2 regions of the Faecalibacterium sp. An192 genome follow, and region 2 is predicted to be linked to the other one. Evidence: predicted binding sites of a transcription regulator. Region 2 holds the regulator's gene; the other holds the start of a gene.

Region 1 (3,380 bases), on a different contig from region 2:
CCGCCCGCCAGGGCTGAACAAGACAAAAAGAAAACCGCGCATCTCCCGCCGCCGGACGGTGAGGGATGCGCGGTATTTTTATGGAGTGGAAAGGTTAGAACTGAACGGGGTAGAGGCCCTCCTCAGTCAGACGGGCCAGAGCGGCCATGACACCGGGCTTATCCTCCCGATAGGTGACGCCGTACCACTTGTCGGTGCTGTGGAGCATCCGAACCTGGGCTTTGCCCTCGCCGATCAGATCGGAGATGATGGTGGGCAGGAAGTACTCGCACTTCATGGGATCCTTGGGCAGGCTCTCGGCCAGGAAGCCGGAGAACCGGTCCTGTGCCTCCTGCATGAAGCTGGCGGTCAGGCCCCAGATGCCCATGCTCACCAGGGTGTCGCCGGGCAGGTCTACCCAGCCGTCCCCGTCGGCGTACCGGATGACGCCGTCCTTGTCCTGGACGATCTTGGTCCGCTCGGTGACGCTCTCCAGCATCCCGTCGCTGCCCACGACGCAGACGCCGCGGGAGACGCTGCCGTTCTTGGTGACGGTGTTCTTGACCTGGTAGCCCACCATGCAGTACTGGTACTGCTGGGTGTCGGCGTGGGTGGACAGGTACTCATACATCACGCGGAAGGCCTCGGGGCCGTAGTAGTCGTCCGAGTTGATGACGGCGAAGGGTCCGTGAATCAGGTTCCGGGCGCTGAGCACCGCCTGGCCGGTGCCGAAGGGCTTGGTGCGGCCCTCGGGGGCGGTGTAGGGGGCGGGCAGGTCGTCCAGGGACTGGTAGGCGTACTCCACCTCCATCAGGCGGGACAGACGGTCCCCGATGGCCTTGCGGAAATCCGCCTCGAATTCCTGCCGGATGATGAAGATGACCTTCTCAAAGCCGGCCCGGCGGGCGTCAAAAATCGAATAGTCGATGATCAGCTGCCCGGAAGGACCAACCGGGTCCAGCTGCTTCATGCCGCCGTAGCGGCTGCCCATACCGGCAGCCAGTACGACCAGAACGGGTTTATCCATACAAGTGTTCCTCCTTTGTATGCCAGCCTGTCAATATTCGGCTTCGCCGCCGGCCCGGTCAGCATCCGCATACAGGCCGGCCACCGACAGGACATTCCCGGCAGGAGGTAGGGCCGTAAGGCTGAGCGCGCGGTTTTGCGGTGCGTGTGTCGTTCGTCCGACACGCTGGATGTGGAGCCGGCTGCTTGAGCCTATTATAGACCCGGAGCTCCGTTCTTGACAAGTCTGTTTTTCCCAAAAGCACCCAGAATGCATTTTTTGCTCCATTGGAGCATGTTTGCCAATGAATTATCAAAGAACTGCTTGCTTTGGGCCGCTGAATTGTATATAATAGAACTATCCACGGGGAGACCCGACGATGACAAAACTCACTTCAGGCAAACAAAAGGATTTGAGAGGAGTTTAGAACAATGGGTTTAGGTAAGAAGACCATCGACGATCAGAATTACTGCGGCAAGAAGGTTCTTGTCCGCTGCGATTTCAACGTCCCCATGAAGGACGGCGTCATCACCAATGAGAACCGCATCAATGCGGCCATGCCCACCATCCAGAAGCTGGTGAACGATGGCGCAAAGGTGATCCTGTGCAGCCACCTGGGCAAACCCAAGAACGGCCCCGAGGCCAAGTTCAGCCTGGCCCCCGTCGCCAAGGCTCTGAGCGCCAAGCTGGGCAAGGAAGTTGTCTTCGCTGACGACGACAACGTCGTGGGCGAGAACGCCAAGGCCGCTGTCGCTGCCATGAACAACGGCGACGTGGTCCTGCTGCAGAACACCCGCTTCCGCAAGGAGGAGACCAAGAACGTGGCCGCCTTCTCGGAGGAGCTGGCCAGCCTGGCTGACGCTTACGTGGACGACGCCTTCGGCAGCTGCCATCGCGCACACTGCTCCACCGCCGGCGTCACCGACTACATCAAGGATACCGCTGTTGGCTACCTGATGGAGAAGGAGATCCGCTACCTGGGCAACGCCGTGAACGATCCTGTCCGTCCCTTCACCGCCATTCTGGGCGGCGCCAAGGTGGCCGACAAGCTGAACGTCATCTCCAACCTGCTGGAGAAGGTGGATACCCTGATCATCGGCGGCGGCATGGCTTACACCTTCATCAAGGCTCAGGGCTACGAGATCGGCCAGAGCCTGTGCGATGACTCCAAGATCGACTACTGCAAGGAGATGATGGAGAAGGCCAAGGCCAAGGGCGTCAAGCTGCTGCTGCCCATCGACACTGTCTGTGTCAAGGCTTTCCCCGATCCCATTGACGCACCGGTTGAGACCGCTGTCTTCCCGGTCACCAACATGCCCTCCGACATGGAAGGCTGCGACATCGGCCCCGAGACCATGAAGCTCTTCGCCGACGCCGTCAAGTCCTCCAAGACCGTCGTCTGGAACGGCCCCATGGGCGTGTTCGAGAACCCCACCCTGGCAGCCGGCACCCTGGCTGTGGCCAAGGCTATGGCTGAGAGCGAGGCTACCACCGTCATCGGCGGCGGCGACAGCGCAGCAGCCGTCCAGCAGATGGGCCTGGGCGACAAGATGACCCACATCTCCACCGGCGGCGGCGCCTCCCTGGAGTACCTGGAGGGCAAGGATCTGCCCGGCATCGCGGTCATTCAGAACGCATAAGGCAGTCGCTTTTCACAAAGATGTGATGGGTGCGGCGGCGACACGCCGCCGCGCCCTTTTATTTTTGGGCGGCTTTTGGAGGCCGACCCTGGGAAAGACAAGGAGAATACGATTATGGATAAGGCAAAGCGCAAGGCTATCATTGCCGGCAACTGGAAGATGAACAAGACCGCCACCGAGGCTGCTCAGCTGATCGACGAGCTGATCCCCGCCGTCAAGGATGCCACCTGCGAGGTGGTCATCTGCACCCCCTTCACCGACCTGGTGACCGCCGTGGCCAAGACCAAGGGCACCAACATCCACGTGGGCGCCGAGAACGTCCACTTTGAGAAGTCGGGCGCCTTCACCGGCGAGATCAGCGCCGACATGCTGGTGGACCTGGGCGTGGAGTACGTCATCGTGGGCCACAGCGAGCGCCGTCAGTACTTCGCAGAGACCGACCAGACCGTCAACAAGCGCACCCTGGCCGCTCTGAACGCCGGCCTGAAGGTCATCGTCTGCGTGGGCGAGAGCCTGCAGCAGCGCGAGGAGGGCGTCACCGAGGAGCTGGTCCGTATGCAGACCAAGATCGCTCTGCGTGACGTTACCGCCGAGCAGATGGCTAACGTGGTCATCGCCTACGAGCCCGTCTGGGCCATCGGCACCGGCAAGACCGCTACCTCGGACCAGGCCGAGGAGGTCTGCGCCCAGATCCGCAAGGTCATCGGCGAGCTGTACGGCGAGGCCGTGGCTGAGGCTACCACCGTCCAGTACGG
Region 2 (3,380 bases):
TCATTTTTTCTCCTCCTAAATTGAAAAACACAAAACTCCTAGAGGGGCTTTACCGGACCCCTTTGTATACAATTGTGATAGCAAAAAACTGCGCGAAAAGAAAGACGCAAATTGTGGATTTACGGCCAAAAACGCGCATATCTTGCTGTGCTGCGGAAGGCTGTTTGTGACCCTTTGCCGAAATATCCAAACTTGCCACAAAAAGTTGTGCAACTTGTACACAACACGGCTTTGTACAAATTTGACAGAAATACGGGGTCTGAACTTTTGAAAATACTGATATATTAGCGACTTTCCCGGGATACAACTGGTATTTCAGTTGAAAAAGGCAAAATAAAACGCCGCAGGAACGTGCTGCGGCGCAGTGTAAACCGGGGGCAAAATTTGTGCGGGAAAGCGGGTTTTCGCCCTCCCGGCAGCCCTGGAAAAGGATGGGCCCCTTCCGCTTTGCCGCCGGGGCAGCCCGGACAGCCGAAAAGAAGGGGCCGGAAAAGAGAACCATTCTTGTGAAAAAGATGACAAATAAAATTCGCTTTGGAACGGCGCAAAGAGAAAGATTTCACCGCCGGGCGGCATAGAAGGCCCGCCGCTCCCGGAAGTAGCACTGGGGGCACATGCTGACGTACTGGACGTCGTTTTCCATGTCGATGGCCACCTGTTCGCCCTCAAAGACGAACTTCCCGCCCACCTTGCGGGCGTTGCAGATGGCCTTGCGGCCGCAGGAGCAGATGGTTTTCATCTCCTCGATGGTGTGGGCCAGCTCCATCAGACGGGTGGAGCCAGGGAACCCCTTGAGGGAGAAATCACTCCGCAGGCCGTAGCAGATGACGGGGACCCCCAGGTCCACCGTCACCATAAACAGCTGCTCCGCCTGGGCCGGGGTGAAAAACTGGCTCTCGTCGCACAGGACGCAGGCCAGGGGCGCGTCGTGGGCGGCGCGGTCGGCCTCCACCGCAGCAAACACGTCGTCGCCGGGGAGGATCAGCAGGTCGGCGGCCCGGCGAACGCCCAGCCGGCTGACCAGGTCGCTGCCGCCCTTGGAGTCCACCTGAGGTTTGAGGATCAGCACCCGCATCCCCTGTTCTTCGTAGTTGTGGGCCACCTGCATCAGGGCGGTGCTCTTGCCGCTGTTCATGGCGCCATAGCGGAAATATAACTTAGCCATAGAATTCCTTTTTATAAAATCGTTGTATGCACAAAGCCGCCCCGCCCGCCACAGGCGGACAGGGCAGAATCTTGGATGCAGAAAATCGAAGGCTTTTGATTTGAGACTTTAAAAAGTAAGGGCGGTCAGTCCCCGTTGCGCAGACGGTAGCCCAAACTCATGAGGCTGTCGCCCAGGTGGACGTTCTCCACCACCGCGTCCGGGAAGGGAACCGACAGGTCGTAGTGGGAGAAGTTCCAGTAACCCCGGATGCCCAGCTGAACCAGCCGGCCGCTGATTTCCTCGGCGCCGCTGCGGGGCAGGCAGAGGACCGCGACCTGGGGGTGATGCTCGGCGCAGAAGGCGTCCAGATCGTCCAGGTGGCGGATGGGGATGCCGCTGATGGTCTGGCCCATCAGTTCGGGCTTGACGTCAAAGGCGGCAATCAGGCTGAAACCATTGTTGTTGTTGGCAATGAAGCTGCTGACGGCGGTGCCCAGACGGCCGCAGCCAAACAGGATGGCGGGCAGACGCTCGCCGTTGCCGAACAGAAGTCCTTCCAGAATGGCCAGCAGGTTGTCCACCGAGTAGCCGATGCCCTGGCGGCCGTTGACGTCGCCGATGCAGTTGAAGTCCTGACGGACCTGGGAGGCGGTGGTGCCCATCTGGGCAGCCAGCTCTCGGGAAGAGATGCTGGTGATGTTGGCATCCTTCAGGGCTCGGAGATAGCGGTAATATTTGGGCAGGCGCCGGATGACCGGTACCGAAGCCTTGACGGACGGATTCATGGCAGAACCTCCTCTTGCATTTACCTGAAATTTTGGATAACTTGGCAGGAAAAAGGAAACATTTCTCTCTATAAGTATACGACATTTGCTGAGAATGTCAAACCCTTGTCAATGTTTTTGACAAAATTTTAAATTTTGGTGGGATTCCTCTGTCTTATACAGACAAAATCAATGGGTTTTAACCCAAACAAGACAAATTGCTTCCCAAAAGAAAGCAGAGAAAAAGCCTCTGCGCTGCGGCAGAGGCCAAAACCCGGTCAGGATTCGATCTGACGGTAGAGCCAGCGCATGGCGTCGGACAGACCGCCCAGCTCGTCGATGAGCCCCTCCTCCACGGCGCGGCGGCCGTCCAGCACGGTGCCCATGTCCAGCACCAGCTCCCCGGTGTGGAGCATCAGCTCATTGAAGCGGTCGGCGGTCATCCGGCTGTGGCGGGTGACAAAGCCGGTGATCCGCTCCTGCATCTGCTCAAACCAGCGCATGGTCTGGGGCACCCCCAGAATCATCCCGGAGTGGCGGACCGGGTGGACGGTCATGGTGGCGGTGGGAACGATGAAACTGCGCTGGGCACTCACCGCCAGGGGAATGCCGATGGAATGCCCGCCCCCCAGCACCAGGGTGGCGGTGGGTTTGGACAGGCTGGCGATCAGCTCGGCCAGGGCCAGCCCAGCCTCTACGTCCCCGCCCACCGTGTTGAGCAAAACCAAAAGACCCTCAATGGCGGGGTCCTCCTGGACGGCCACCAGCTGGGGGATGACGTGTTCGTATTTGGTGGTTTTCTGGCCCTGGGGGGCCTCCACATGGCCCTCGATCTGTCCGATCACGGTCAGGCAGTGGATGGCATGGGGGCCTTTGGTCAGGTTGACGGTGCCCATCTCCTGAATCTGGCTTTGCTCAAAGGCCCGGCGCTCGGTGTCCTCGCCGCTGCCGGGTGCAGGAGCCTCGTCCGCCGGAGCTTCGGCGGCGTGCTTTTTCTTTTTCTTCTCCATAGGTTGAAACAGCCCTCCTTTTTCTGCTGGGGTGTATCTGAGAATGCAAACATGCTGAACCCTTCGCCCCAAAGGGGTAGCTGCGCTTTGGAGCAAAATGGGAGATGTTTTCAGATACATCCTAGGTTGCCCCGTCCGGGGGACGGTCATGCAGGCAGGGCAGGGGGGCTTTATCAGAGGAACCGATGGTTCCCTGATTTTACTATTAAAAAAATTTGTAGATAGCTTCAAAAAAATTGAGAACAAGGCTTGCATCTGGGCCGGTGGGCGGATACAATAGGAACATGCCGCCTGTCGGCATAGGTATTTCTGCGTGATAAAGAGGAGGAAAAACATGAAACGTGAAACATTCGGCTCGCGGCTGGGATTCATCCTGGTCAGTGCGGGCTGTGCGATCGGAATAGGAAACGTTTGGAAGTTTCCGTGGATGGCCGGCGCCAACGGCGGCGGCGTGTTCGT

The links. Region 2 encodes Rex, which represses fermentation and respiration genes when NADH is low (regulators of the CRP and FNR family bind a similar motif). Its sites were predicted from a motif close to ATTGTTAANNNNTTAACAAT; they were not measured.
Region 1: a site for Rex is predicted at 1,283-1,302, ahead of B5F27_RS08315 (phosphoglycerate kinase). Genes of this name have one in related genera too.

What each region holds. Positions count from the first base shown of each region.
Region 1 is NZ_NFKB01000022.1:30,736-34,115, forward strand. Features, by position in the region: gene B5F27_RS08305 (hypothetical protein) at 1-17, shown strand, start outside; gene B5F27_RS08310 (sugar phosphate nucleotidyltransferase) at 95-1,006, opposite strand; gene B5F27_RS08315 (phosphoglycerate kinase) at 1,417-2,625, shown strand; gene tpiA (triose-phosphate isomerase) at 2,740-3,380, shown strand, end outside.
Region 2 is NZ_NFKB01000031.1:31,637-35,016, forward strand. Features, by position in the region: gene B5F27_RS10295 (extracellular solute-binding protein) at 1-4, opposite strand, end outside; gene B5F27_RS10300 (thymidine kinase) at 560-1,165, opposite strand; gene B5F27_RS10305 (redox-sensing transcriptional repressor Rex) at 1,291-1,932, opposite strand; gene B5F27_RS10310 (ATP-dependent Clp protease proteolytic subunit) at 2,190-2,807, opposite strand; gene B5F27_RS10315 (sodium-dependent transporter) at 3,256-3,380, shown strand, end outside.